Regions from separate parts of the Mesorhizobium sp. B1-1-8 genome, predicted to be linked through region 2. Evidence: predicted binding sites of a transcription regulator. Region 2 holds the regulator's gene; each other region holds the start of a gene.

Region 1 (9,870 bases), 2.5 Mb from region 2:
AGAATGGTTCCATTTTTAAATCACTTTACTATTGACATCATTCTTCTTGCCGGGTCAAATGGTTTAGAAAGTAAATCGTTAGCCGAGAGGAGACCCAAGATGAAAAAGCTCATCCTTCAAATGCAGATGTCGGTCGACGGCTTTGTCAGCGCCGACGGGGCTCAGCGCTGGCAGCTCTGGGATTGGGGCGACGACAGCGCCTGGGACGACGAATTGAAGCAGGACTTCAATGCCGTCTTTAAAACCATCGATACCATTCTGCTCAGCCGCAAGATGGCCGAGGAGGGCTACCTCAGCCACTGGGGCAATGCCGCGAAAAAGTACCCGACAGATCGCTTCTATGCCTTTGCCCAGCGGATCGTCGAAGTGCAGAAAGTGGTGCTGAGCGACAAGCTTAAGGCTTCGCGCTGGGAGCGCACCAGGGTGGCGAGCGGCGACCTGCCGCGCGAAGTCAACGCCTTGAAGGCCGGCGAGGGCGGCGACATCGCCGTGTTCGGTGGCGCCGGCTTCGCCTCGGCGCTGATCAACGCCGGGCTGGTCGACGAGTTCCAGCTGTTCGTCAATCCGGCGGTGCTCGGCGCCGGCCGCCGCATCTTCGATCAGGGCGGCTTCGCCCGGCTGAAGCTCCTTGGCTCCAAGGCCTATGCCAGCGGCATGGTGGTCAACCGCTACGCGCGGGCGGGGTGAGGGGATGTTTGCCGCGAGAGCCGAAGGTTGAATCGATCCGGCAGCGCGCCACCTCAAGCATTTGTTCGCGTGGGCTTTTTCCTGGCGGATCGACCAAGTTCTGCCCGGCCAGGTCCCGCTGCGCGCCGGACGGATTGCCCTCCGGCCACGCGGCTTGATCATTGGCTGCGGCCGCGAACCAGTGGGCTTCGCGCGAAGTCAGTCCGATGAGCACGCGGCCGGCATATTCGGCGGGCAAGTTGTTGCCTGTATCGAACACCGTCCAGCTGTCATGAGGCGGCTCCTGCACCGTGACGAACCTCATGCGAGCCCTCCATCTGTGAAGAGCAACTAATATAGCGGTCGCCGTTTGGCGGCCCTGTAACCAAGCCCACATATGGCGCCCGCTTCAGACGTCCAGAGCTCATGAGGAGACTGGCTTGATGGATATTTGGTATGTCGCTATGCGAGCCGGCGGTGGGAACGCGCAGCCTCAGTCGACCGTCAGCGTGCTGCCAATCGCTTGTTCGGGAGTGGTTTCCGGCCGGCGTGGAGGAGCTACTGCCCCGCCTGGTCGGCATCCGTCAGCGTGCCGAGGAAGGCGACGATGTCGTCGATCTCGGCGTCGGTCAGTGCCGGCCTGTCGCCGGGTTTCTTGCCGTTGAAGGGCGGATCGGTGTTGAGGTTCGGCCAGTAAGCCTTGGGCAAATCGTCATATTTGCGGATGGTGCCGTCGGCGTTCTTCGGATACCAGCGGCCGGGATCGGTGTCGCGGCTGGCGTAGAAGGCGACAGCCTCGCGCAGCGTGTGGAAGCGGCCGTTGTGGAAGAAGCTCTTGCGTAAGGCGACGTTGCGCAGCGTCGGCGTTTTGAACAGGCCGCAATATTTGCCGCGGCCCTTGAAGTCGGTGCGCAGCGGGCCGCACAGGCCAAGATCGACATAGTTGGGATCGGCATTGGCCTGGATCGCGGGATTGCGCGGCACGGCGATCGCGATCAGGCCGAAATCGGTGAATTGCGGCGGCTCGCCGTCATTGGCGGGCTCGCTCAGATGGCAGCTGGCGCAATTGCCCTTGGTTTCGTCCTCGAACAGCGTGCGGCCGCGCTGCTCCTGCGCGGTAAGCTGCGCCTTGCCGGCGAGGAAAGCGTCGTAGCGGCTGGAATAGGGATAGAAATCGGCGCTGCTCTGCTCGAAGGTGCCGAGCGCCTCGACCGCGGCGTCGAACGCATCCTCCGGATGATCGAAGATGTCGGCGCCGAACGCCGCCTTGAAGGCTTCGGCATAGGGCGCCTTGCGCAGCGCCGAGACCACGGCGGCTTCATCCTTGTTGCCCATCTCGAAAGGCGACAGCAGCGGGATACTGGCCTGGTCCTTGCCGTGGTCGGCGCGGCCGTCCCAGGTCAGCCCGCCCGTCGGGCCATTGTCGACGCTCTCGTCGCCCTCGTCCTCGGAATCATAAAAATGCTCGGTGAAGGCGGGAGCGGCCTGCAGGTAGCGCAGCGACGGCACGGCACGCAGGCCGGGCCGGTCGAGCTTCGGCCCGCCCATCTCGACCGGCGAGGCGGATGCCGGGCCAAAGGCATGGTTGGGATCATGGCAGGACGAGCAGGACTGTTTGCCCGAGGCCGACAACGCCGGATCGAAGAACATATGCCGGCCGAGCGCCGTCAGCGCGTCGGCCCGCGCGAACGCCTCGGCTCGCGATAGCGGCCCGGGGTTTACACCGCCTGCCGGCAGCCCGTCGGCGGGCCAGACGACCGCAAGACTGGCGAGTGTCGCAAGCGTGGCGGATTTCCATCGGGTCATGGCAGGCCGGTCCGTTTTGCATCGGCGTAGGCGCGCATTGCTACGGATTGATGACCATTTGAGCCTTTGCACGCATGCCTGCGTGGCGATCCTTCACACCCTCTGTCCTGCCGGCTAGAGTGGGGACGACCTGTCAGCGGCTTCAGCATCTGCTCTGAACATTTATCTCCACTCCCCCTGTCACAAAGCTGACAACCGCCCGCCCTAGCGTTCCCAGGTTCCTCCAGCCATTCCCCAGCCACGAGGCATCTTCATGATCAGGTCCTTTCTCTCCCTTTGCCTCGCCTCGACGGCGCTGGCATCGCTCGCCACTGCCGCCCAGGCGGCCCCTCCCGGCTACGACAAGATCGACACCGTCGTCGTCATCTATGCCGAGAACCGCAGCTTCGATAACCTCTATGGCGGCTTCCCCGGCGCCAATGGCCTGAGCAACGTCTCGGCCGACCAGGCCCGCCAGCTCGACCGCGACGGCAAGCCGCTGACCGAACTGCCGCCGGTCTGGGGCGGGCTGACCGGCAAGGGCGTGACGCCGGCCGTGACGGAAGCCCAGACCGCGCATCTCGCCAACGCCGTCTTCGCCATCGACGATCCCAAGGGTTTCAACGAGAACACCGGCGTCGTCACCCATGATCTCTGGCATCGTTTCTACCAGGAGCAGATGCAGATCGACGGCGGCAAGAACGACAAGTTCGTTGCCTGGGCCGATTCCGGCGGCCTGGTGATGGGCCATTACGACGGCTCGATCCTGCCGATGTGGAACATCGCCAAGAAATACGTGCTCGCCGACAATTTCTTCCAGGGCGCCTTCGGCGGCTCCTTCCTCAACCATTTCATGCTCGCCTGTGCCTGCGTGCCGGTCTACCCCAACGCCGACACCAGTCCGGTCAAGGACCAGATCGCCGTCGTCGAGCCCGACGGCGTGACGCTGAAGGTGGCCGGCAATTCGCCGCCCTCGGCCCTGGGCGGCGTGCCGAAATTCGTCAATGACGGCGCCATCACGCCCGACTTCCATGCCGTCAACACCATGCAGCCGCCTTACCAGCCGAGCGCCAACAAGCCGGCCGAGGGCGGCGACAAGGCGCTCGCCGACCCGGCGCAACCGACCACGCTACCGCCGCAGCACGACATCACCATCGGCGATCTTCTGACGCTGAAGGGCATCGACTGGGCCTGGTATTCCGGCGCCGGGCGGGCGGCACTCGACGGCAAGAACGACAAGCCGGTGCCGAACTTCCAGTTCCATCACCAGCCCTTCAACTATTTCGCCGCTTATGCGCCGGGCACGGCCGCGCGCGCCGAGCATCTGCGTGACGGCGGTCTCGGCGGCACGGAGTTCATCAAGGCGATCGACGACGGCAAGCTGCCGGCGGTCACCTTCTACAAGCCGCAAGGCAACCTCAACGAACATGCCGGCTATGCCGATGTCAGCAGCGGCGACCAGCATCTGGCCGATCTTGTCGCGCATCTGGAAAAGAGCCCGCAATGGGCGCATATGCTGGTCGTCATCACCTATGACGAGAATGGCGGCTTCTGGGATCATGTCGCGCCGCCCAAAGCCGACCGCTGGGGCCCGGGCAACCGCGTCCCGGCCGTCATCATCTCGCCCTATGCGAAGATGGGCATGGTCGACCACACGCAGTATGACACGATGTCGATCTTGCGCTTCATCACCGCCCGCTACGACCTGCCGGTGCTGCCCGGTATCGTCGCCCGCGACAAGGCGCTGCGCAACAACGACCAGCCGCCGATGGGCGATCTGACGGCAGCGCTTGATCTGACGAAGTAGCGTTGCAGAACTTGGGTTCCTCGCCCTCGCCAAGGCGGGGGAGAGGTGTCCGCGAAGCGGACGGAGAGGGGGCCTTTCGTAGGGCGACGTTAATTTGCCATCGCCGCGCCGAACCTCGCCGGTTGTGCTTCTCAATTCCCGTCCGCTATCAATGGCCTCCAGATCGGAGGCCATGCGATGAGCGAACTGAAAGTCAGGACGAGGACAACCGGCGCGCTGGCCGTCCTGCCGCCGGGCGGCTTGCCGGTCGTCACCACGCCGACCGGCGGCACGGTGGATGTGGTGACTGCGGTCAGCATGCCGGGCTTTAACCCGCTCGACCTGCTTTACGCCTCTCTAGCCGCCTGCATGGTGCTGAGCGCCCGCATCGCCGCCACGCGCCTAGGCGTCACGGCTCAGCTCGGCGAAGTGCGCGCCCAAGTCAGCGGCGAGAAGGCGAAGGACGAGCCGTCGCGCGTCGAGAAGTTCATCATCAGGCTGGATATTGCCGGCGATCTCGACGAGGCGACCAAGCAGCGGATCGTTAAAGATGCCGAGGACATCTGCACTGTCTCAAACACGCTGCGCACCTCGCCCGAACTGCACGCCATGCTTGGGTGAGGGCGATGCCGCAGCTTTCCCCGATCGACTACGCGAAGGCATCTGAAGAAATCCGCGCCGAGCACGACCGCGAACTCGCGCTGCGCGGCCGCATGACCAACATGAAGCGCATCCTGCTGCATTCGCCGGCCGCGCACCGCATCTATGCCGAATGGTTCACGCTGCGCGATCTGCTGCAACCGGCGCTCGACGACCGTGCCATCTGGCTGCTGTCGTTGGCGATTTCCGAAACCTGCCGCGCCGAGATTCCGGTCACTTTCTTCCGCCGCGCGCTCATCGACAGTGGCCTCAAGCCGGAGGAGATCAAGCCCAGCATCGACGAGGCGCTGTTGATCGCCTTTGGCAAGGCAGTAGCCGCAGACGCCAACGCCGTTCCAGATGAGATTTGGACAGCCCTCAAGGCACGCTATGACGAGACGCAACTGGTCAATCTTGTCGCCTTCGCCGGCATCATGGTGGCGACCTGCGTGTTCACCAATGCGGTGAAGGTGGATCTGGATCCTGAGCTGGAAGTTTATCGGCGCCAGAGGTGAAGATTGGCGAAGCGGAGGGGAGCTGATCTCCCCGTAGGGGGCAACTTCACCACCTCTCCGCAGGAATCGGGTGGCTGCCACATCTCGTTCGCCCCACTTTGATATCGACAAAGGAGGCAACGATGACCATCCACTCAATCAGCGCCCGACGTGCCGGCCGCTCCGCGGAAGCTCGCGTCGCCGCTCAGGATTGGCGCGCCCTGGTGTCCGAACTGAACAGCCACGGCTGCGCCGTCATGCCCGGCCTGTTTACGCCCGAGGAATGCGCCGAGATCGCCGGCCTCTATCCGCATGAGGAGCATTTCCGTAGCCATGTCGTGATGGCGCGCCATGGCTTCGGCAAGGGCGAGTACCGCTATTTCCGCTACCCGCTGCCGGATCTGATCGACGGCCTGCGTACCGCGCTCTATCCGCAACTCGCCGCCGTCGCCAATGACTGGAACGAGCGCATGGACGTGGCGCAGCGCTACCCCGCCGATCACGCCGCCTTCCTGAAGCGTTGCCATGACGAGGGGCAGACGAAGCCGACGCCGCTGCTGCTGCAATACGGCCCCGGCGACTTCAACTGCCTGCACCAGGACCTTTATGGCGCGCTTGCCTTCCCCTTGCAGGTGGCGATCCTTCTGTCCGAGCCCGGCGAGGATTTCGAGGGCGGCGAATTCGTCCTGACCGAGCAGCGCCCGCGCATGCAAAGCCGCGCCGAGGTGGTGCCGCTGAAAAGGGGCGACGCGGTGATCTTCGCCGTGCACAATCGGCCCGTGCAGGGCACCAGGGGCCATTACCGCGTCAACCTGCGCCATGGCGTCAGCCGGTTGCGTTCGGGCCGGCGTCACACGGTGGGGATCATTTTCCACGACGGAAAGTAGGGGAGTAGGGCAGTAAGGGAGTAGGGGAGTAGGGAAAAGGCGTCACGGTTGCGGCAAAGCTTGATATGGGGCTTTCCTTATCCGTCCAGTTACCATATTGGCCCTACTCCCCTACTCCCCTACTCCCCTACTCCCCTACTCCCCTACTCCCCTACTCCCCTACTCCCCTACTCCCCTACTCCCCTACTCCCCTACTCCGTTATCGACCCATGATCCGTCTCGAAAATATCGGCAAGCAGAACGGCCGGCAGATCGTCTTCATCGAGGCCTCTGCCGCCTTGCAGAAGGGCGAGAAGGTCGGCCTTGTCGGTCCCAACGGCGCCGGCAAGACGACGCTGTTCCGCATGATTATCGGCAAGGAGCAGCCGGACGAAGGTCAGGTCTCCGTCGAGCGCGGCGTCACCATCGGCTATTTCAGCCAGGATGTCGGCGACATGGATGGCATGAGCGCCGTCGCCGAAGTGATGGAGGGCGCCGGCCCGGTGAGCGCGGTTGCAGCCGAGATGCGCAAGCTCGAAGCCGCCATGGCCGACCCCGACCGCGCCGACGAGATGGACGAGATCATCGAGCGTTATGGCGAGGCGCAGCATCGCTTCGAGGAGCTCGACGGCTATGCGCTGGATGGCCGCGCCCGCGAGGTGCTGGACGGCCTCGGCTTCTCCCAGGAGATGATGGACGGCGACGTCGCTAAACTCTCCGGCGGCTGGAAGATGCGCGTTGCGCTTGCCCGCATCCTCCTGATGCGGCCCGACGTCATGCTACTCGACGAGCCGAGCAACCATCTCGACCTCGAAAGCCTGATCTGGCTGGAGCAGTTCCTGAAAAACTATGACGGCGCGCTGCTGATGACCTCGCACGACCGCGAGTTCATGAACCGCATCGTCAACAAGATCATCGAGATCGACGCCGGTCAGCTTACCTCCTATTCCGGGGACTACGAATTCTACCAGCAGCAGCGCGCGCTGGCCGACAAGCAGCTGCAGGCGCAGTTCGAGCGCCAGCAGGCAATGCTGGCCAAGGAGATCGCCTTCATCGAGCGCTTCAAGGCGCGCGCTTCCCACGCGGCGCAGGTGCAGAGCCGGGTGAAGAAGCTCGACAAGATCGACCGCGTCGAGCCGCCGAAACGGCGTCAGGTCGTGAACTTCGAATTCCAGCCGGCGCCGCGCTGCGGCGAGGACGTGGCGACCTTGAAGAACATCCACAAGGCCTATGGCAGCCGCACCATCTATTCAGGTCTCGACTTCCAGGTGCGCCGGCGCGAGCGCTGGTGCGTGATGGGCGTCAACGGCGCCGGCAAGTCGACACTTTTGAAGCTGGTCGCCGGCGCCTCCGAGCCGGACCAGGGCTCGGTGGCGCGGGGTCCGAGCGTCAAGATGGGCTATTTCGCCCAGCACGCCATGGAACTGCTCGATGGCGAGCGCACCGTCTTCCAGACGCTTGAGGATAATTTCCCGCAGGCCGGCCAGGCGCCCCTGCGCGCCCTTGCCGGCTGCTTCGGCTTTTCCGGCGATGAGATCGAGAAGAAATGCCGCGTGCTGTCAGGCGGCGAGAAGGCGCGGCTGGTGATGGCGCTGATGCTGTTCGACCCGCCCAACCTCCTTGTGCTCGATGAGCCGACCAACCACTTGGACATGGCGACCAAGGAAATGCTGATCGCAGCACTGTCGCAATACGAAGGCACGATGCTGTTCGTCTCGCACGACCGCCATTTTCTCGCCGCTCTGTCGAACCGCGTGCTGGAGCTGACGCCGGACGGCGTCCACACCTATGGCGGCGGTTATACGGAATATGTCGAGCGCACCGGCCAGGAAGCGCCAGGTTTGAGAAGCTGATCCCTGCCGACGGGCAGTGCTGTCCAGCGTTGAAAGTGCCGTCGCCCACTTGGGAGATCGGTAAGCTTCAGCGTCGCGACCTATTTGCTCACCATGCTGTCGGCAAGCCCCTGCGCCTGTTTGAGCAGCGCCGGGAAGGCCGGGTCGCTGGGCAGGCGCTGGCCCATGCAGGCGCGATAATCGGCGTCGCCCTTTTCCCAGACAGCGTTGGCGGCATCGGTGTCGCTGGAATCGTCCTGGTCCGAGCCCTGATCTGCCTGCTGGGCTTTCTGCGCGGCGGCGTCGGCGGCCGCCCAGATCGAATCGCAGGCGGCGATCTTCGGCACGGCGGGTGACGCAGTCGCCTCGGCGATCAACACGCGATCGCCCTTGACCACGGTGACGACGACATGCTGGTCGTAGATCGGCCCGATATCCTGCGTCCAGCCGCCGAGCCGGGCAACGGCGATATCGGCGCCTTCGGGTTTCTTCAGCGCAAAGTCGAGCGTGCCCAGGAAGGCGGCGTCGCTGCCGATCGCCTGGGTGTAGAAATTATCGAGCTTCAGCGCCTCGCCAATGCCGGTGGGCAGTCTTAAATCCGCCTCCGCCTCGGCGGCCTTGGACTTCAGCCAGCGTTCGGTGAGCCCGCGCGTCGATGCCACGATGCTCGGGCCGTTCTCGCTCTGGGAATATCGCAAGCCGTCGAGCATGCCGAAGCCGATATCGGAGGCGTTGAGGCTTTCGATATTGATCGCGCCGGTCGCCGGAAAATCCTTGACTGCGAGCGGGCCGAGAATGGCGGCAAGACGCTGCTGCAGGTCGGCCAAAGCCTTCTCGTTCTGCGCGTCGATCGTTTCGATGTCCGTGTTTGCGCTTTCCTGCGCCGCGATAGCCGCAATCGCCTTGTCGCGCGCGGCGATATAGTCGTCCTCCGGGGAGGCCGCGAAAACAGTGCTGCTCGCCAGCGCGAAGAGAAACGTCCAGATTAACCGCATGATGGAATCTCCGCCTTCGGTTCTGTCTAGCAGACAAAGCGCGGCGGAAGTTTGAAAGCAAGATCAGACTTACGCTCGCTCGCCCTCCGGTAAAAGCTGATCGTCATCTCCTTGCCTGCACCCGCCGGCGTCAGCATGAAATAATCGTAGGTGGTGACCTCGCCCGACGGACCGACCAGCGCCTTCGACCAGATCGGTGCCTCTTCCACGCGCATCTCGGCCCACTGCCGCGCAAAGTCCGGGCTGAGCGCCTTGAGTGGATCGAGCACGGCGCGGACGTCGGCGGCAGCAGCGTAAGCCACCGTCGCGGCGCGGAACTGCGCGATCGCCGAGCGCGCCACCAGCTCCCAGTCGGCGAACAGCGCCCGCCAGGCAGGATCGAGGAACAGCCGCCAGAGAAGGTTGCGCCTGGCCGGATCGTCCGGGTCGAAGCCGCCGAACAGCGCCGCGGCTGGATCATTCCAGGCGACGAAATCCCAAATGCGGTCGAGTGCATAGGCCGGGTTCGGGCAGAGTGCTGTAAGCAGGCTGGCAATGCGCGGATCGGGCGAGGGGCTTTCGCGTGGCGCCGGCAGCCATTCCGGCTTCGCCAGCTTGAACAGATGCTCGCGCTCGACCGGCAGCAGCATCAGCGCATCGGCCAGCGCCTTGAGCACCTGCGCGGACGGGTTGGCCTCGCGTCCCTGTTCGAGCCAGGTGTACCAGGTGGCGCTGATGCCGGCGAGCAGCGCCACCTCCTCGCGCAGCAGGCCTGCGGCGCGCCTGCGCGTGCCGGTGCTGAGGCCATGCTTCGCTGGCGCGACCCGC
Region 2 (9,870 bases):
TCTACGGCAGCGTGGTGATGACCGTCATCGGCGTCGTCGTCGGGACGCCGATCGGTGTCCTGGCCGGGACCTACATGGCCGAATACGGCCGCTTCTCGCGCCTGACGACGATCGTGCGCTTCATCAACGACATTCTGTTGTCGGCGCCCTCGATCATCATCGGCCTGTTCGTCTATGAGCTGATGGTGCGGCCGATGGGGCACTTCTCGGCAATCGCCGGCGCCGTCGCGCTGGCCATCCTGGTCATCCCGGTTGTTGTGCGCACCACCGAGGACATGCTGAATTTGGTGCCGAACGCCTTGCGCGAAGCCGGCACCGCGATCGGCGCGCCGCGCTGGGTCGTCATCCGTTCGGTTGCCTATCGCGCCGCACTTTCCGGCATCGTCACCGGCATATTGCTGGCGATCGCCCGCATCTCCGGCGAGACGGCGCCGCTGCTCTTCACGGCGCTCAACAACCAGTTCTGGTCGAGCAACCTCAACGCGCCAATGGCCAGCCTGCCGGTGACCATCTTCCAGTTCGCTCTCAGCCCCTATGAAGAATGGCAGCAACTGGCGTGGACCGGCGCACTCATAATCACCCTTACGGTTCTTGGGCTGAGCATCTTCGCCCGCAGCCTTACCGGACGCAGAGAGGACAGATGAAACCGATGTTGTCCACCGATTTGAACGTAGCCGACACGACCGTCGAGAAAGCCAAGATCGAGGTCAAGAACCTCAACTTCTATTACGGCCAGTCAAAGGCGCTGAAGGACATCAGCCTGTCCTTGCCGGAGCGCAGCGTCACCGCCTTCATCGGCCCGTCGGGCTGCGGAAAGTCGACGCTGCTGCGCGTCTTCAACCGCATCTACGAGCTCTACCCGAAGCAGACCGCCGACGGCCAGGTACTGCTCGACGGCAAAAACATCCTCGACCGCTCGCAGGACCTCAACCTGCTCAGGACCAAGATCGGCATGGTGTTCCAGAAGCCGACGCCGTTCCCGATGTCGATCTACGAGAACATCGCCTTCGGCGTCAGGCTCTATGAGAAGATCAGCAAGGCCGAAATGGACGGCCGCGTCGAGCAGGCGCTGAAACGCGCAGCGCTTTGGACCGAGGTCAAGGACAAGCTCAACGCCAGCGGCCTCAGCCTCTCGGGCGGCCAGCAGCAGCGCCTCTGCATCGCCCGCACCGTGGCGGTGAAGCCCGAGGTCATCCTGCTCGACGAGCCGGCCTCGGCGCTCGATCCGCTGTCGACCGCCAAGATCGAGGAACTGATCGACGAGTTGCAGGCCGACTACACGATCGTCATCGTCACCCACAACATGCAGCAGGCGGCGCGCGTGTCGCGGCAGACGGCGTTCATGTATCTTGGCGAACTGGTCGAGTTCGACCGGACGGAGAAGATCTTCACCTCGCCTCGCGAGAAGCGCACGCAGGACTACATCACCGGCCGCTTCGGCTGAGTTCACACGAGGACATAAATCATGGCCGAACATACTGTCGCTTCCTTCGACGAGGATCTCGGGCAGATCAGCCGGCTCATCCGTGACATGGGCGATCTTGCCGCGTCCATGGTCGGCGCCTCGACCAAGGCCCTGCTCAATTCCGACAACGCGCTCGCACAGCGCGTCGTCTCCGACGACGCCATCATGGACGCGCGCCAGCGTGAACTCGACGACCGTGCCATCACGCTCATCGCCAAGCGGCAGCCGATGGCAGACGATCTGCGCCACGTGGTCGGCTCGATCCGCATGGCCGGCGACCTCGAGCGCATCGGCGACCTGGCCAAGAACATCGCCAAGCGCGTCGGCTCGGTCGGCATCAGCGCAGCACCCCGCGATCTTTCGCATTCGATCGACTCGATGGCGCAGATGGTGCTGATCCAGGTCCAGGCCGTCATCCAGGAATATACGGCGGGCGACGCCACGGCACTCGCCACGCTGCGCAATGCCGACGAACGCATCGACGTCAAATACACGTCCGTGTTCCGTGAACTCCTGACCTACATGATGGAGGATCCGCGCAACATCACGGCTTGCACGCATCTTCTGTTTTGCGCCAAGAACCTGGAGCGCATCGGCGACCATGTCACCAACATCGCCGAGAACGCCTATTATGTGTTGACCGGCACGCAATTGCCCGCGAACCGTCCGAAGCAGGACGAGACCGCGATGTCGACACCGGCCACCTGACAACAAGGGTAACCTGCCGATGATCGCGCCGCGCATCATGGTGGTGGAGGACGAGGAGCCGCTGGGCGTGCTGCTCCGCTACAACCTCGAATCCGAAGGCTATCAGGTCGAGGTGGTGACACGAGGCGACGAAGCCGAGATCCGCCTGCAGGAGAACGTGCCCGACCTTTTGGTGCTCGACTGGATGGTGCCGGCGGTTTCCGGCATCGAGCTTTGCCGCCGCCTCAGGATGCGTCCCGAGACCGAGCGGCTGCCGATCATCATGCTGACCGCGCGGGGTGAAGAAAGCGACCGGGTGCGCGGCCTCTCGACCGGCGCCGACGACTATCTGGTCAAGCCGTTCTCGACGCCGGAATTCATGGCGCGGATCAAGGCGCTGCTGCGCCGCGCCAAGCCGGAAGTGCTGTCCAGCGTGCTCAAGGTGGGCGATATCGTGCTCGACCGCGAGTCGCACCGCGTCTACCGCAAGAAGAGCGAGATCCGGCTCGGGCCGACCGAGTTCCGGCTGCTCGAGTTCATGATGCGGCATCCCGGCCGGGTGTTCTCGCGCAGCCAGTTGCTCGACAATGTCTGGGGCGAGACGATCTATATCGACGAGCGCACGGTGGACGTGCATGTCGGGCGCCTGCGCAAGGCGGTCAACAACGGCCGCATGCCGGACGTGATCCGCACCATCCGCGGGGCGGGTTACGCGATCCGCGAGGATTGATCAGGCCACGTTCTTGCCTGCCGTGCCAGTTCGCGCCTGCACGCCCGGCGCAAAAATCTCCTGGTCGACGAAGCTCAGCGCACGCATGGCGCAGCCTTCGCGGATCAGCGGCAGTTCGTTCGGCTCGGTGTCGAAGGAGATCGATGTCGAGTGCTGGCCGCCCGCGGTCTGGGCGATCGCCTCGCGCAGCGCCGGCTCGATCAGATCGAAGGCGGCCGCGCTGACGCCGACCATGGCGACAGGTGCGGGATCGATCAGCGCGAACAGGCTGCCGAGGCCGAAGCCCAGCGCCTCGCCCGCCCGCCGATAGGCCTCGCGCTCCGGGCCGTCCTGCAGCCTCGCCTTTGCTGCGAGCGCCCGCATGTCGGCATCGCCGACATCGACCGGTTCGGCGTCCTCGCTCATCTTCATGGCGCTGCGCCAGATGGCGTAGTTGCCGGCATAGGCCTCGACGCAGCCGCGCCGCCCGCAGCGGCAGAGCGCGCCGCCCGGCCGATGGATCATATGGCCGAACTCGCCGCCCGAGGAATGCGTGCCGGTGAAAAGCTCGCCCTTCAGCACCAGGCCCATGCCGATGCCGTGCGACAACAGGATGGCGATGAAATTGTCGCGGTAGCGGTCGGGATCGCGCCATTGCAGCGCCACCGCCATCATGTTGCAGTCATTCTCCATGGTGGCCGGAATGCCGAATTCCTTCTCCAGAATGTCGGCAAAAGGGATGTCGGTCAGTGGCGTGATCGGCGACCACAGCATGGCGCGGGCATGGGAATCGGTGATGCCCTGGATGCCCATTGCGATGCGGGCGACGCTGCCGATGTCGAGGTCCGGGTCCTCCAGCCGGCGCCGGACTATGCCAACGCATTCGCCGATCAACGCGTCGCGCGATATCGTCAGCGTGTCGAGGCGCCGCTGCTCCTCGGCGACGACCTGGCCCGTATAGTCGATGACGGCGACCGAGAGGAAATTCAGCGACAGCACCACGGTCACTACCGCGGCGGCTTCCGGATTGAGGGCAAGGCCGACCTGAGGCCGCCCGCGCTTCAGCGAAGCGGTCTCGCTGGACTTGCTCTCGGCAAGAATGCCTTCCTGGATCAGGTCGGCGGAGATTGCCGAAATGGTCGAGTGGCTCAGCCCCGTGGTGGCGGCGATCTCCGTCCGCGACGGCTGGCCGACCCGGCGCACGGCCGAAATCACCATGCCGCGGTTGCGCCGGCGCAGATCGTCGTGGCGGATTCCGACCGACATGGCTTCGCATTTCCTCCCGGTCATCGCGGCCTTGTGATGATGCATGGGCCGTCGGCGATGCGCCAGCGGTTCAGTTTTGTTGGAAAACCGCCGAACCGCAGTAGTTTTTTGTTTTTGCTCCAGGATAGTGGCAGAAGCCAGTAGAGCTGTCATTATTTATTGCGGCACTCGAAAAAAGTTTCGAGCCGATCAGAAACCATCAGAATCGCAGTTGACAGGGCTATTGCCCCGGGTCAGTATTTTTTTTGAGGCTCGAAAAAAGCCTCTGTGCCGGCCTACGGGCCAGTCTGGTCGCGCCGCACAGGGCGCAGGGAGGAATATCATGAAGAAATTCGCAGCCGCCATACTGGCGGGTGTTGCCATGTCGCTGACGTTGGCGTCGGTCGCCGAGGCGAAGGACAAGGTGATCGGCGTTTCGTGGTCGAACTTCCAGGAAGAGCGCTGGAAGACGGATGAAGCGGCGATGAAGGCGGCCATCGAGGCCGCCGGCGACAAGTATATTTCCGCCGACGCGCAGTCCAATCCGGGCAAGCAGCTGACCGACGTCGAAAGCCTGATCTCGCAGGGCGCCAATGCGCTGATCATCCTGGCACAGGATGCCTCGGCAATCGGCCCGGCGGTGCAGAAGGCGCTCGACGAGGGCATCCCGGTGGTCGGCTATGATCGCCTGATCGAAAACAAGGATGTGTTCTACCTGACCTTCGACAACAAGGAAGTCGGACGCATGCAGGCCCGCGAGGTGTTCAAGGTCAAGCCGGAAGGCAACTACGTCTTCATCAAGGGCTCGGGCGCCGATCCGAACGCCGATTTCCTGTTCGCGGGCTCGATGGAAGTGCTGAAGGCGGCAATGGACAGCGGCAAGATCAAGAATGTCGGCGAGGCCTATACCGACGGCTGGCTGCCGGCCAATGCGCAGAAGAACATGGAGCAGTTCCTGACCGCCAACGACAACAAGGTCGACGCGGTGGTGGCGGCCAATGACGGCACCGCCGGCGGCGTTGTCGCGGCGCTGACGGCACAGGGTCTTGCCGGCACGGTGCCGGTGTCGGGCCAGGACGGCGACCACGCGGCGCTGAACCGCATCGCGCTCGGCACCCAGACCGTGTCGGTGTGGAAGGATGCGCGCGAGCTCGGCAAGAACGCCGCCGAGATCGCCTCGCAGCTCGCCGACGGCAAGAAGATGGCCGACATCGCCGGCGCCAAGGACTTCACGACGCCCGGCGGCAACACCGTCAAGTCGCTGTTCCTGACCCCGGTCGCCATCACCAAGGACAACCTCAACGTCGTCATCGACGCCGGCTGGATCAAGAAGGACGAGGTCTGCGCGGGCGTTGCCGCCGGCAGCGTCGCCGTCTGCAACTAAGTCGGTTAATCCCGATCGATCTCGACGCCGCGGCCTGAAAACCGCGGCGTTTTCTCAAAAAATTGTATTTCTGCGTACGGCCGATAGCTTCTAGGCTGTGGTCCGGCATCCGCGTCAGACGGCAAGCCGCTGGGAGGAAACCATGACCGATACGACGTCCACCCAGCAGGCCGACACCGCACGTGCTTCCGAACTCGGCGCGGTGGCCCGGTTCCTGAAGGCGACCGAGATCGACACGCGCATGCTCGGCATGATCGGCGCGCTGCTGGTCATCTGGATCGGCATACACATCTTGTCGGGAGGCCTCTTCCTGACGCCGCGCAATCTGTGGAACCTGTCGGTGCAAACCTCCTCGGTCGCGATCATGGCGACCGGCATGGTGTTAGTCATCGTCATGCGCAACATCGACCTTTCGGTCGGGTCCGTCGAAGGCGTGGTCGGCATGATCATGGGTGTGGCACAGGCAGAATTCCTCGTTCGAGTGATCGGCTTCCAGCTCGGTAATCCCTGGCTTTGGATTGTAGCGCTGGCCGTCGGCGTCGTGCTTGGCCTCGTCATCGGCGCGTTCCAGGGTTTCATCATCGCCTATATGGAGGTCCCGGCGTTCATCGTGACGCTGGGTGGCCTGCTGGTCTGGCGCGGCATGGCCTGGTTGATAACCAGCGGCCGCACCGTTGCGCCGCTCGACGCCACCTTCCAGCTTATGGGTGGCGGGCCGCGTGGCTCGATCGGCGGCCCAGCCAGCTGGGTTGTTGGCGTCGTTGCCTGTGCGGCGGTGGCCTTCATGCTGTTCAATGGCCGCTCGCAGCGCAAACGGTTCAAATTCCCGCTGCGTCCGATCTGGGCGGAGATGTTACTGGGCGCGGTCGCCTGCGCCGCCATCCTTGGCGCCGTCTGGATCGCCAATTCCTATCCCTGGCCGGTCGGCATCGTGCGCCAATACGCCGAGCAACACGGCATCGCGATTCCGGAAGGCGGGCTGTTCATCGCGCATGGCATCGCCATACCGGTGCTGATGGCAGTGGCGGTCGGCATCGTCATGACCTTCATCACCAAGCGCACCCGCTTCGGGCGCTATGTCTTCGCCATCGGCGGCAATCCGGAAGCTGCTTCCCTCGCCGGCATCAACACGCGCTGGGTGACAATGAAGGTGTTCATGATCATGGGCGTGCTCGCCTCGATCAGCGCGGCGATCTCGTCGGCCCGCCTCAATGCATCGACCAACGCACTCGGCACGCTGGACGAGTTGCTGGTGATCGCGGCGGCGGTCATCGGCGGCACGTCGCTCGCCGGCGGCTCCGGCACGGTGTTGGGCGCCATGCTCGGCGCGCTGCTGATGCAGTCGCTACAGTCCGGCATGGTGCTGCTCGGCATCGATTCGCCGCTGCAGAGCATCGTTGTCGGTGCCGTGCTCGTCGTCGCCGTTTGGCTCGATACCGTCTATCGCAAACGGGTCTAGGAGGAAAGGCGATCATGGAAAAGACTGCTCCCACGAGCACCCCGCTGGTCGACATGCGCAACATCTCGATCGCCTTCGGCGGCATCCGCGCCGTCGACGACGCGTCCGTCGATCTTTTCCCCGGCGAAGTGATGGCATTGCTCGGCCACAACGGCGCCGGCAAGTCGACGCTGATCAAGATCCTGTCCGGCGCCTACAAGCGCGATGCGGGCCAGATCTTCGTCAATGGCGAGGAGGCCCCGATCTCCAATCCGCGCGATGCCAAGAAATACGGCATCGAGACCATCTACCAGACGTTGGCATTGGCCGACAATGTCGACGCCGCCGCCAATCTTTTCCTCGGCCGCGAGCTGATGACCAGCTGGGGAACGCTCGACGACGTCGCCATGGAAGCCGAGGCGCGCAAGGTGATGGGCCGGCTCAACCCGCGCTTCCAGCGCTTCAAGGAGCCGGTGATCAAGCTGTCGGGCGGACAGAGGCAGTCGGTGGCGATCGCCCGCGCCATCCTGTTCAACGCCCGCATCCTCATCATGGACGAGCCGACGGCGGCGCTCGGCCCGCAGGAGACAGCCCAGGTCGGCGAACTGGTCAGGCAGCTCAAGTCAGACGGCATCGGCATCTTCCTCATCAGCCACGACATCCACGACGTGTTCGATCTCGCGGACCGGGTCTGCGTGATGAAGAACGGCCAGGTCGTCGGCACGGCGCGCACCGCCGATGTTACCCAGGATGAGGTGCTCGGCATGATCATTCTCGGCAAATGCCCACCGGGCGCCATTCCGGGTCCTGGAGCGCTGAAGATCGCGGCGTGAGGCTGAAAGATAGCCGGCAAACAGATGTGCCTGTCGATGTGCCAGCCGCCACGATGACTTGGTCTTGCCATTGTATTGGCCCGGAGACTTCCCCATAAAGGTGATCATCCATGGGCCATTCCTTGCGTTGAAAAAGCTCTTTCCGATCGTCGCCTTCATCGCCGTCGCGCTGATCAGCCTGACGATGGCGGGCTTCGCCTATTTCGCCACCCAGGAGGCGGCACGCATCAAATTCGAGGGGACCGCCGACGACGCGCTCAATCGCATCGAAAGCCGCATCGATCTGCATCTGTCGCTGCTGCGTTCGACAAAGGCGCTGTTCGATGCCCGCAACGGCGACATCACGCGCGGCGAGTTCAACGCCTTCTTCACGGCGCTCGACATCGACGACAATTTTGCCGGCCTGCGCGGCATCGGTTTTCTCAAACTGGCCAAGACCGGCGACGAGGCGGCGGTCGAGCGCGACATCCTGCACGACCACGGCTCGGCGCATCCGGTCTATCCGGCCACCAGTGAGCAGCAATGGCGAACGCCGATCGTGCTTTTCGAGCCGCTCGATACGTCCAACCAGTCGTTCATCGGCTTCGACATGTTCAGCGAGCCGGCTCGGCGAACGGCGATCGAGAAAGCGATGGCCGACGACCAGCAGCATGCCAGCGGCCTTGTCCAACTCGGCCAGGCCATGGGCGCGAAGCAGACCTTTCCGGGGTTCCTGGTCTTCGTGCGGCTCAATGTCGAAACCGCGCCGGACGTCATCAATGCCAGCCGCTCGTCGACCGCCGGCTTTCTTTACGCCGCCTTCCGCGCCAACGAGCTGTTCCAGACCGCGCTCAGCCACGCACCGCTGCTGCCGGTCAATGTCGAGGTCTATGACGGCAAGCCGGAGGCCGGCAATCTCTTGTTTCGCTCGCAGGCTCCGCCGGCGCAACCCTTCGCCGCAAAGCTTGTGGCGCGCCGCGACATCGTCGTGGCCGGCCGGCCCTGGACGGTGCTGTTCCGGCCGACCAGTGCGTTTTCACCGCCTTCCTCGCGCGCCATTCCGGTGATGCTCGGGCTGTTCGGCCTGCTGCTTGCCGGCGCCATTGCCCTGGTGGCGCGCTATCAGGAGCGTGCCTATGACGCGAAGTCGCTGCTGCACGAAGCGACCGAAAAGAGCCTGCTGGAAAAGGACCTGATCCTGCAGGAGATGAAGCACCGGATCAAGAATTCGATCACAAGGGTGCTGGCGATCGCGCGGCAGACTGCCTCGCAGGCCACCGACGTGAAGGAATTTTCCGCATCGTTTTCGGCCCGGCTGCAGGCGATGGCCGCTTCGCAGGACATGCTGACGCGCTCGCGCTGGCAGAAAGCCGATCTCGGCGACCTGCTGCGCATCGAGCTCGGTCAGGTTTTCGGCAAGGATTTTCCCGAAGGCATATTGTCGGGGCCGCAAGTGCTGCTCGACGAGACAACGACGCAGGCGCTCGGCCTGACCTTTCACGAACTCGCCACCAATGCGCTGAAATATGGCGAGGCCGGCAATTCCGTTGGCGCGCTCAAGGTCGACTGGGCGGTCGAGGGACGCGGGCGGGAGCGGACGCTGGTATTCAACTGGCGCGAGGCCGGGCAAAAACAGCTGGAGGCACCGGCCAAGACCGGGTTCGGCACCAAGCTGATCGACCTCAACGTCACGCGCGAGCTGCGCGGCACGATCAGACGAGACTATCAGGCCGATGGTCTGAAGGTGGAAATCCGCATCCCGCTGACCGCCTGAGCGGCCGACGCCTTCAGCGGCTGATCATAGATCCGGCGGAAAAAACGGAGGCCGGCAAGCGGCCTCCGGAGTGATGCCGATCGATCGCAGCTTAATTGCAGCGAGCCGTGTAAATCCGGCCGTGACGATTGCGATACTGACAATAACCATTATCCAGACGGCGATAGAGCAGGCCGCCAAGCGCGCCGGCGCCGGCGCCGATGAGCGCACCCTTGCCGCCACCCACGATGCCACCGATGGCCGCGCCGCCCAAGGTGCCCACGCTCACGTCCTTCTCCGTGCTGGTGCAGCCGCTGACGGCGACCACGGCAACCATGGCAATGATCATCTTCCGCATAGAATTGCTCCTCACTTTT
Region 3 (9,870 bases), 2.7 Mb from region 2:
ATAGGTGAGGAAGCGGCGCACCGAAGGTGCGCTTTCCGGCTTGGCCTCGACCTTGGAGATCACGTCGGCGGCGATATCCGACAGGTTCTTCACCTTGGCCTTCATGTCTTTGTCGGCGATCGAGCCGGCTGCTGCCGAGAGGCGGTCCGCGGCGGGCTGCGCCTGCGCCAGCAGCTCGCGGGCAAACGCGACGCGGCTGCCGCTCAGCGTGCTGAGATCGAGCCCTTCGAACAGCGCGCGCGGTGCCAGCACGAAAATCAGACCGGCAAAGACCAGCACTGAAATCACCGCCGAGACCAGGAATGGGAAATGGGTGAGCGTGCTCAGACCGATCAGCAGCGCGGCCGAGACGAGGCCCGCCACGATCCAGTTCCAGTCATTGCCGAACAAACCGCGCATCGTCCGCCTAGTTATAGCCGCGCGCGGCGCGGAAGGCGCCGGCGAGATCGCCACCGCCGTCGAAGACCCGCGCCGAGGTCGCCTTGGCGAGGCTGTCGAGCTGGCTCTTGTCGGCGTCGCCGAAGGTGATGCCGAACACAGGCACCCGCACCGGCGCCTGGCGCCATTGGGCAAGGAACGGCTCGGCGCTCCCATCGGTGCGGCCGTCCGTCATGATGACGATGGCCGGCAGATATTTCGACAGGTCGGCGGTCGCGGTGATCTTCTGCAATGCCTGCTGGGCGCAGGCATACATGTCGGTGCCGCCGCCGGCATGCTGCTGCGCCACCGCGCCGAGCAGTTGGCTCTGGCCCGCCGGATCGCCTTTCGCCTCGAAAATATCGCGCACCGTGCTGTCGAAAGGCAGCACGAAGATGTCGTCGGACGGCGTCCACTGCACCAGCACCTCGCTCGCCTTTTCCGGCGTGAACAGGAACTGCGCGGCCGCCTGCAGCTGGCTTTCGCCCTCGTTCTCCATCGAACCCGAAAAATCGAAGCAGAGCGCCGTCAGCGACGGCTTGCGCAGGGCCTCCTGATAGAGGTTCAGCGCCGTGCGGATCACCGCCGGCTCCGGCATGCGTATCGACGTCACCAGCTTGCCCGGATCGAAATTCCAGTCCGGCTCGGCGCTCGCCTGGATCGCCGCCCCGCCAAGCGGCAACCGCCGGCCGCTGTCGGCGATGCGTTTGCGCACTGCGTCCGTTTGCAGATAGGCAAGCAGGTCGGTGAAGAATTTTTCGACCTCCGGGCCGCGGCCATGGTCGATGAAGCCGAGCGGGGAATCGCCGACCGCCACGCCATCGGCCGGATAGATCGCATAAAGCGGCTCGTCGCCCAATTGCTTCAGCTTGTCGTTGGTCTCCTTCAGCGTCGCTTCGTAGTTCCACATCGCGTCATAGAGCGTGCCGCCGCGCGCGGAGTCTACATAGAGGTCGGCCAGCCAGCCGGACGAGCCGGAGGACCGCTCGACGCCTTGCAGCAGGGCGCCGACCGTGTCGTGCACGGTTGGATTGTCGAGGTCGCCCGGCTCGATCACCTGCTTGCCGCCGAGCGCGCTGGACAGCATGGCCAGATAGGCGCTGGCGCCGGAATTGGACTGCGTGGCCGAGGTCATCAGGAATTTCAGCTTGCCGTCCTTCACCGCCGCAAGGATGTCCTTCATGAACACGTCCCTGCCGATCCAGCCGAGATCGGCCGCCTTGGACTTGCGCACGCCGAGGATGACCGGCATCTGCGCGATCGAGGTCAAATTGCGCACCTTGCGGCCGGAATCGAACAGGTCGACCCAGACGCTCGAGGCCGGCCAAACCGCATCCTGGTCCAGTCCGCCGGGCTTCTGCAGGCCGAGCCCGATGTCGAGCGATCCCTGGTAGGACATGGTGCAGGTCGCGCCCTGCTTGGCGCAGAATTCCTGCACGATCGGCTCGAGCACCGTGTTCTCGGAGCCGGAAACGATCGAGAATTTGACATTGCTCGAATTGCAGGCCGCCAGCAGCAGCGAGGCCGCCAGCGCGAGAACGGACGTCAGCGTCTTCGGCATTTAGGTCCCGTCAGCCCTGGGTGAGCGCCTTCTTGAGATCGGCGGTCATCTGGTCCATCTGCTTCTCGGCGTCGGCTCGCTTCTGGCGGCCTTGCTCCTGCACCTTGAGCACGCCCTGGACGGTGTCGATGAGATCGCGATTGGCCTGCGCCAGCGTCTCGACATCGACGATGCCGCGCTGCGCCTGCTCCTCGATGGAGATCGCCTGGTCCTTCATCATCTTCGAGGTCTGGCGGATCATCTCGTTGGTGGCGTCCGTCACCGTCTTTTGCAGTTCGAGCGCCGACTTCTGGTTGGTGAGGCCAAGCAGGATGACCATCTTCTGCTTCCAGGCCGGCACGGTCAGCGCCGACGTCGCCTGCAGGTTCTCGATCAGCGTCTCGTCGCCGGACTGCACGATGCGGATTTGCGGCAGCTGCTGGATGCCAAGCTGGCGCGCCTGCACCAGGTAGAAGATGCGCTTTTCCAGCCGGTCGAGCGCCTGCACGGCGTCCTGGTACGTCTGCGCCTCCAGCGAGCCGGCGGCGTCGGCGCTCTTGGCCAAGGCCGCCGCCTTCAGCTTGGGCAGTTCATGGGCGCGGTAGTCGTCGACGAATTTCTTGCCGGCCTGGACATAGGCGTCAAGGTTGAGGATCGAGTCCTTGGTCTGCTCATGCAGGTCGTCGAGCACGGCGATATCGCGCCGCAGCGTGTCCTTGTGGCGGTCGAGCTCCAGGCCGATGCGGTCGATCTGCCCGGCCACATCCTCGTATTTTTCCTTGAAACGTTCGAGCCGCGCCTTGAACGAAGAGAACAGGTTGCTCAAAAAACCTTCCTGCTTCAGCGAAGCGGGATCGAGGTTCTTGGCCTTCATGATGATGTCGGTGAGAAGCTGACCGGTGTCGCCGAGATCGCGGTTGCGGATCTGCGACAGGATCTTGTCGGCATAGTCGCTGACGGACTGCTGGGCGCGGTCGCCGAAAACCGAAATAGCCGCGCGATCGCGGATGTCGATGCCGCCCTCGATCTTGGCGACCTCGCCCGGACTGGCCGCGATAACCGGCAATTGCGAAGTGTCGTCGAGCAAAGTGATGCTGTTCTCGCCGGCCATGCAGACCTCCCCCTCAGTGAACAGTATCTCGATAGACGGTTTGTGACAGAGATATGTCGCCGCTGTGGACAATGAAAGGGATCGGCGGCTACCGCTGTGAAATACGTTACTTTTTTGACCGTTATGCGACTGTTGCCGATCCCTCGGGCGGCAGGCGCCATTGCCGCACGATCGCGGCATCGGCATCGCCGAACTCATGGCCGGAGGCGACGATGCGCGCATCGATTTCGGCGCCGCGCTGGCTGAGCAGCGTCACCAGGGCCGGCGCCAAGGGCCCGTAAATCTGGTCGGCGGCGCCGGCGATGATCAGCACTCGCGTTCCGCCGAGATCGGTCGCGGGCGTATCGTCGAGCACCGGCATTGCCCTGAGCAGCGCCGCGCTGCGCACGAGGCCCGGGTGGAGCAGCATCAGGCTGGAAACCAGATTGGCGCCGTTCGAATAGCCGAGGAAAGTGGCGGCCGCGAGGTCCAGCCCATGACGCTTCGCCGCCTCGGCCGCGAAACCGGCGAAGGCCGCCGTCTCGGCGCGGATGCTCGCCTGCCCGAACCTGGTCGGCGTGATCCGCTCGAACCAGCGGAAGCCGTCCTCCTGAGGGATGCGGCCACGCGCCGAGACCAGCACCGCGCGCGGCGCGATTTGCTGCGCCAGCGGCAGCATCGTCATCTCGTCCACGCCCGATCCGTGCAGCAGGATCAAGCATTCGCCGCTCGCATTTGCCGGCTTCAGCAAACGGTACGCAAAGCTGAGATCTTGGCGCAAAACACTGTTTTCGTCGCTATATTCGAACACGCTCACATCCATTTGATTTTATGAGAGTTTTGTTGATTTGCCGGCTTCAAAACGCAGTATTTCCAGGCTCCTCGAAATTTGATTGAACCAGGCGTATTTGAGTCCGTTTCTGCGCCGATACACTCCCAACGGGAGGAATCAAAGCGGTGCGTCGGGGGTCGCATTGCCCAATCAACGACCAGCTTTGAGGCCTTTTGTCGATGACCATGCCTGTTCCTGAACGCGATACGCGTATCGATGTACTGCGCGCGCTCGCTTTGCTTACCATTTTCGTCGACCATGTGCCCGGCACTGTCTTCGAAAACCTGACCTACAAGAATCTCGGCTTCTCCGATGCCGCCGAGGCCTTCGTGCTGATCTCAGGCATCTCGGTGGCGCTCGCCTATGGCAGCAAGTTCAAGCCGGGCGGCAGGCTCTTGTCGACGTTGAAGATGTGGCGGCGCGCCGGCGTGCTCTATGTCGCCCACATCGTTACCACGATGGTGGTGATAGCGATGTTTTGCGCCGCGGCGGCGTTCATCCACCGGCCGGACCTGTTGAAGATGATCAACATCGAGCCGCTGCTGAAGCATCCGCCGGAAGTGCTGCTCGGCATCGTCACGCTCGGCCATCAGCTCGGCTACAACAACATTTTGCCGGTCTATGCGGCGCTGCTGCTTGCGGCGCCGGTCTTCGTGCTGTTCGTCAGCTACAGGCCGGTTGTAGCATTGACGGTATCCGGCCTTCTGTGGCTGATTGCCGGGATCTGGCAGATCGCGCCGCCGAACTATCCCGAGCCCGGTCTCTGGTTCCTCAACCCGCTGTCCTGGCAGTTCCTGTTCAACATCGGCCTTGCCGTCATGCTGCATGTCAGGCGCGGTGGCACCATTCCGGTCAACCGCTGGCTGGTTGGTGCAGCCGGCGCCTATGTCTTGACGGCGCTGGTCTGGGTGCACAGTCCGCTCTGGGGCCAGATAACGTGGTTCGACCTGCCGGTGGTGATCGGCGGCTTCGACAAGACCTTCCTGTCGTTGCCGCGGCTGCTGCACATCCTTTCTGTCAGCTATCTGATCGTTGCCCTGCCGGCCGTATCGAACTTCTTCCGCACCAGGCCCGACAATCCGCTGGCGATCCTCGGCAAGCGCTCGCTGCCGGTGTTCATCGCCGGCACGCTGATCGCCATGGTGGCGCAGGTGCTGAAACTGATCAATCCGGGCGGCTTTGCCTATGACAGTCTGCTGATCGCTGCCGGCATCGCCATGCAGTTCGCGCTGGCGCTCTATCTCGAATGGCTCTCGGGTCTCGGCCCGGCCCGCGCAAAGCCGGCGCGCGACGAGCCCGGACGCGCTTCGTTTGGTGTTCGGCCGGTGCCGGCGAGGGTCGGTGGCTATTGAGATTCAGGCTTTTGGGACAGGGCCGGTCGAGGACCTGACGACAAGCTCGACGCCCATCGTCTCGCGCCGCACCGCGCCGTCATTGTCGAGGATCATGCGCGCGGCGCGGCGGCCGATCTCGGTGATCGGCTGGGCGATCGTGGTCAACGGCGGACGGCAGAGCGCGCCGTCCGGCACGCCGTCGAAGCCGACGATGGAAACGTCGCCGGGAACCTCGAGACCTCGCTCCGTCAGCCATTCGATCGCAATCAGGGCCATACGGTCCGACATTGCCAGGATGGCGGTGGGGGGCTCGCAGCCGGCGAAGATCGCTTCGAGGCCGGCCCTGGTGCTTTTTTCCTCGTTCTCTGTCTCGTAAACAGGGATATTCGTCGTATCGATGCCAAAGCGGGAAAGCTCCTCGAAATAGCCGGCGAGGCGGTCGCGCGTGCCTGTGTAGACGGCAGTGCGTATCACCTCCGGCGTGGCGAAGCCGGTTCGGCCGTCGGCGAAGGCCAGCGACAGCACGGCGAAGCGGCGATGGCCGAGCTCGGCCAGATGGCGCGCCGCGAGCCGCGCGCCGGCGACATTGTCGACGCCGATCGCCGACACGGTCTCGTCGTCGAAGCCGAGCTCCAGCGCCACGAAAGGCAGCTTGCGCTCGCGCGTCAACTCGACAAGGCGCGAGCCGCCCTCGATGCAGAACAGGATGAAGCCGTCGACGAGCGCGCTCTGGATGTTCCAGGCAAGCTTTTCCTGGTTGGCGGCCGATACCAGCGCGATCCCCGCGCCGGTGGCGTCGCAGGCTTCCGAAATGCCGGCCATCATGACGCGGGCGAACGGATCGTCGAAGAAGTAGGAGAGGGGCTCGGTCGTGGCGACGCCGATCGCATTGACCTTGCCGGCGCGCAGCAGGCGGCCTTTCGGGTCCGGACCGGAATAACCCATCGCGTCCGCCACCGCCTTGACGCGCTCGCGCACTTCGGCGCGCACGATCTCCGGGCGGCTGAAGACGTTGGAGGCGGTGCCATGCGACACGCCGGCGGCCTTGGCTATATCGGCCAGCCGGATGGGTTTTGAGTGGCCTTCAACGAATGATGCCATGTCTGTTCTCCGAGCACTGCAATACATGGACGCTGATCGATCCCTGGTCCATCTATCATTTTTGTTGGATCGATTCAAATTTCTGCTTGACTCCGGCTGGATGAGGTTTATGTTTGAATCGATCCAAGCAAAGCGGTGGCTTGGGATAAATTCGAGAGGAGGGTGCCATGCATCCCGTCAACTTTCTGTTCGAGGACCTCTACCGCGCCTATTGGAGCATCGGCACGGGCGCCGCGAGTGAGAAGCATCGCGACAGCGCGAGTCCCTGGAAACGCGACCTTCGCTTTATCGTGGAGCGCAAGCGCGGCTGAGTGTCGAATCTTTTTCGGGTCGATAGATTGTATCGATTCAATTTCAGGCAGGAGAGCAGTCATGCATCCGATCAGTCAACTGTTTCAGGATATTTATCGCAACTATTGGGGCATCTCGCCGGCGGCCGAGCGGCCGGAACGGCGGCGTGCCGCGGAGCCGGCGACGCGCAAGCGGGACCTGCGCCCGGAGCGCAGGTAGGGTCGGTGCAGGCGTGCTTTGCCATGCGGTTCCAAGCTGCGATCTAGCGGCGGGGGCGCCACAGCGCCGAGACTGCGATCGCCAGCCAGCCGGCGATCAGCAAGGTGCCGCCGATCGGCGCCGATAGCGGAAACAGCCGCGATCCGAGGAAATCGCGGGCGATGAGATCGCCGCAAAACAACAGCAGGCCGACGAACAGCGCCAGGCTTGCAATTCTGAGGCACCGGTTGCCGCCAGCAAGGCCGACGGCGACGAAGACCGGCGCATGCATCAGCAGGAAGTTCGCTGCCGTGGCGGTAAAGGCGCCGCCGCGATGCGCGGCCGCCGCCGACAGTGCCACGCCCGCCGCGCCGACGAGCCCGCCGGCCAGCACGAGGATTCGGCTGTCGCCGTTCGACGGTTGCTCGGCGAGGCTCATCCGGATGCTCCGTGCTTGTGGTGATCGGCAGCCCTTTCAGGACTCACCGGTTTCCAGCAGCATATGCCGCGCCCGCCGCGACTGGACAATCCAGTTGTAAGCAGCGCCCAGCGCCATCAGTACCGAGGTGCCGAGAAACACCGCCCGCATGCCGAAATGCCCGCCGACGAAGCCGCCGGCCAGCGGCCCCGCCACCTGTCCGACATATTGCGCCGAGATCGCCAGGCCCAGCACATTGCCGCCGACACCGTCCGGGATGTTGTGGCGGATGACGCTGGTGATACAGGGCAGCAGGCCGCCAAGCGCCAGGCCCATTAGGAACCGCAGCCCGATCAACTGCCAGCCTTCGGTGACGAAAGCTTGTGGAACAAGCAGCAATGCCGACACGGCCAGCGCGCCGACCACGACATTCCAGTGGCCGACACGGTCGGCGAGTTTGCCAAGCCATGACGCCGACAGGATGGTGCCGAGCGCAGCCGCCGACATCACCACGCCGGCAACCATCGTCACCCGGCTCTGGTTCTCGATCAACTGCTGCACATAGACGGTGATGATCGGCTCGATCGACATGGTGGCGAAGGCGAGCAGCATGCCGGTTGTCAGCATGGCGACGACCGGACGCTTGTCGGGGATCTGCGACCAGCCGCTTTTCGGCCTTGGATTGGAAGCGGCTTCCGCCGCTGGCGGATGCGGGTTTTCCTTGATTAGCAAGGTCGTCGCCAGGAAGGCAAGAAAGATGGCGCCACCGGAGAGCAGGAAGGTGGCGCGAATGCCGATTGCCGGCGGCAAGGCTCCGCCGAGCAGCGGCCCAACCAGCGACCCGGCCGTGATGCCCGCCGACAGCACGCCGAGCGCCCAGCCCGAGCGATCCTTCGGCGTCTGCATGGCGACAAGGATGGTCGATCCCGAGGAATAGCCTCCGGCAAAGCCGATCAGCAGTCTCAGCAGCACCAATTGCCAGACCGACCCGACCATGCCGGTCAGCGACATGCAGATCGCCATGCCGAAGCTGGCGCGCACCAGCATCAGCTTGCGGCCATAGCGGTCGCCGAGCCGGCCCCACAGCGGCGCCACCAGCGCCGCGGCAAAGAAGGTCGCGCCATAGGCGATGCCCGACCACTGCACGATCGCCGCATGGCCCACGGCGCCAAGCTGTTCGACGTAGAGCGGCAGGAAAGGCAGCAGCAGCGTCATGGCAATCAATATGCTGAACGAGCCGGCGAAGCAGACGGCGAGGTTGCGCCGCCAGTGGATGTTGTAATCGCTCTGTTCCGCGCCGCTCTCAGCCATTTCCTGCCTGCCCCGGACATCCGGGATTGTTCCGGATACCGTTTTGGGATACCAAATCGGTATCCGTCATGGACCCCCAACCCGGCCGCTGTCAATGCGGCTCCGAAAAGCGGAACGACAATGTCGCAGATGCAGAACGTCGAAAGGCAGCTTCGCGAGATGATCCTCGGTCTGGAAATCGGCCCGGGCGAGCGGCTGACCGAACGCTGGATCGAAAGCCGCTTCGGCGCCTCGCGCACGCCGGTCAGGGCAGCGCTGCTGCGCCTGGAGACGGAAGGATTGGTCGGCCGCGACGGCCGCGGCTGGACGGTGGCGCCGATCAACCTTGCCGAATTGGCGCAGATCGCGGTCTACCGCGAGGCGGTCGAGGTCGCGGCGGTCCGGCTGACCGCGGCGCTCGAGGACCGCAGCGCCGTCGAGGTGATTGCGGCGATGCTCGACTCCTGCGACGCCGACACGCCGCGCGAGGAATGGCATCGCGTCGGCATGGATTTCCACATCGAGCTGGCCAGATTGTCGGGCAACGAGTTTCTGCTGAGAGCCGTGCGCGATGCGATGACCAGGCTGTCGCGCGCCCGCTGGCTGGAAGTGCGCGACGAGCGGGCGCTTGGCCGCGCCTGGGCCGAGCATCACGCCATCCTGGCAGCCGTCAGGGCCGGCGACGCCGACGGCGCTGCGCGATTGCTCTCGGCCCATATCGCCGGCAGCCGCGACCGGCTGGTCGCTTCGCTGCGCGATGACCGTCGCGGCTTGCGCGCCAGGGGCTTTGCGGTCGTCGCCGCCTGATTGTGAGCGAAGGCGGTTTTAGGGCCTCGCTTCGCCGGCGCCGATGGCGTAAGAGCGGCGATGGAAAACAATCGGTTTGAAGTACCCGTGACCGTGAAGTCGGCCACGGGCGGGGCCAACCAGCTTTTGCGTACGGCTCGCGAGGCGTCGGATTATCTGCTCAACAGCTGGCCCGGCAAGCGCGGTCCTAGGCATCGCGAAGCGTTGCAGGCCTGCCACGATGCTCTCGCCGGCGACAAGCCGGCGATGATTGCCAGGCGCGCCTTCATCGCCGCTGCTCGTGAAGGGAACGTCTTCGTCAGCGACAAGGCGCCTGCCTAAAGCCCGAAAGTGTGCAGCGGTTTCGGGACAAAGACTGCTTAACAACAAAGACCTAAAGCATGTTGCGTGAATCTTTTTCACGCGACGTGCTTTAGCACGGTTCGGTCCCGGATAGGGTCTCACCGAACCGTTCTGGCAGCGCTATTTCGGGGCCGGCCGATCGCCGGCAGGCGGCCGGGCTACTTGGCCGTTTCCCCTTCGGCGTTGGTCTTGTCTTCGGGTTTCGAACGC

The links. The regulator PhoB, encoded in region 2, activates phosphate uptake and scavenging genes when phosphate is short. The targets are predictions, from matches to a motif close to TGTCATNNANCTGTCAT.
Region 1: a site for PhoB is predicted at 2,651-2,667, ahead of FJ974_RS22155 (acid phosphatase). Genes of this name have one in related genera too.
Region 3: a site for PhoB is predicted at 3,111-3,127, ahead of FJ974_RS19440 (toxic anion resistance protein). Genes of this name have one in related genera too.

Annotation. Positions count from the first base shown of each region.
Region 1 is NZ_CP083956.1:4,503,871-4,513,740, reverse strand. Features, by position in the region: gene FJ974_RS22170 (dihydrofolate reductase family protein) at 100-687, shown strand; gene FJ974_RS22165 (hypothetical protein) at 662-991, opposite strand; gene FJ974_RS22160 (cytochrome-c peroxidase) at 1,225-2,472, opposite strand; gene FJ974_RS22155 (acid phosphatase) at 2,726-4,258, shown strand; gene FJ974_RS22150 (OsmC family protein) at 4,436-4,858, shown strand; gene FJ974_RS22145 (hypothetical protein) at 4,864-5,391, shown strand; gene FJ974_RS22140 (2OG-Fe(II) oxygenase) at 5,514-6,257, shown strand; gene FJ974_RS22135 (ABC-F family ATP-binding cassette domain-containing protein) at 6,467-8,089, shown strand; gene FJ974_RS22130 (hypothetical protein) at 8,170-9,063, opposite strand; gene FJ974_RS22125 (helix-turn-helix transcriptional regulator) at 9,090-9,870, opposite strand, start outside.
Region 2 is NZ_CP083956.1:1,306,530-1,316,399, forward strand. Features, by position in the region: gene pstA (phosphate ABC transporter permease PstA) at 1-644, shown strand, start outside; gene pstB (phosphate ABC transporter ATP-binding protein PstB) at 641-1,444, shown strand; gene phoU (phosphate signaling complex protein PhoU) at 1,466-2,173, shown strand; gene phoB (phosphate regulon transcriptional regulator PhoB) at 2,193-2,882, shown strand; gene FJ974_RS06465 (ROK family protein) at 2,883-4,127, opposite strand; gene xylF (D-xylose ABC transporter substrate-binding protein) at 4,450-5,490, shown strand; gene FJ974_RS06475 (sugar ABC transporter permease) at 5,633-6,949, shown strand; gene FJ974_RS06480 (ATP-binding cassette domain-containing protein) at 6,964-7,761, shown strand; gene FJ974_RS06485 (CHASE domain-containing protein) at 7,889-9,514, shown strand; gene FJ974_RS06490 (YMGG-like glycine zipper-containing protein) at 9,606-9,851, opposite strand.
Region 3 is NZ_CP083956.1:3,975,831-3,985,700, reverse strand. Features, by position in the region: gene FJ974_RS19450 (5-bromo-4-chloroindolyl phosphate hydrolysis family protein) at 1-399, opposite strand, end outside; gene FJ974_RS19445 (VWA domain-containing protein) at 407-1,978, opposite strand; gene FJ974_RS19440 (toxic anion resistance protein) at 1,989-3,068, opposite strand; gene FJ974_RS19435 (alpha/beta hydrolase) at 3,190-3,870, opposite strand; gene FJ974_RS19430 (OpgC family protein) at 4,059-5,231, shown strand; gene FJ974_RS19425 (LacI family DNA-binding transcriptional regulator) at 5,235-6,314, opposite strand; gene FJ974_RS19420 (hypothetical protein) at 6,482-6,625, shown strand; gene FJ974_RS19415 (hypothetical protein) at 6,687-6,824, shown strand; gene FJ974_RS19410 (DUF423 domain-containing protein) at 6,868-7,242, opposite strand; gene FJ974_RS19405 (multidrug efflux MFS transporter) at 7,279-8,532, opposite strand; gene FJ974_RS19400 (GntR family transcriptional regulator) at 8,653-9,318, shown strand; gene FJ974_RS19395 (DUF982 domain-containing protein) at 9,406-9,639, shown strand; gene FJ974_RS19390 (hypothetical protein) at 9,819-9,870, opposite strand, start outside.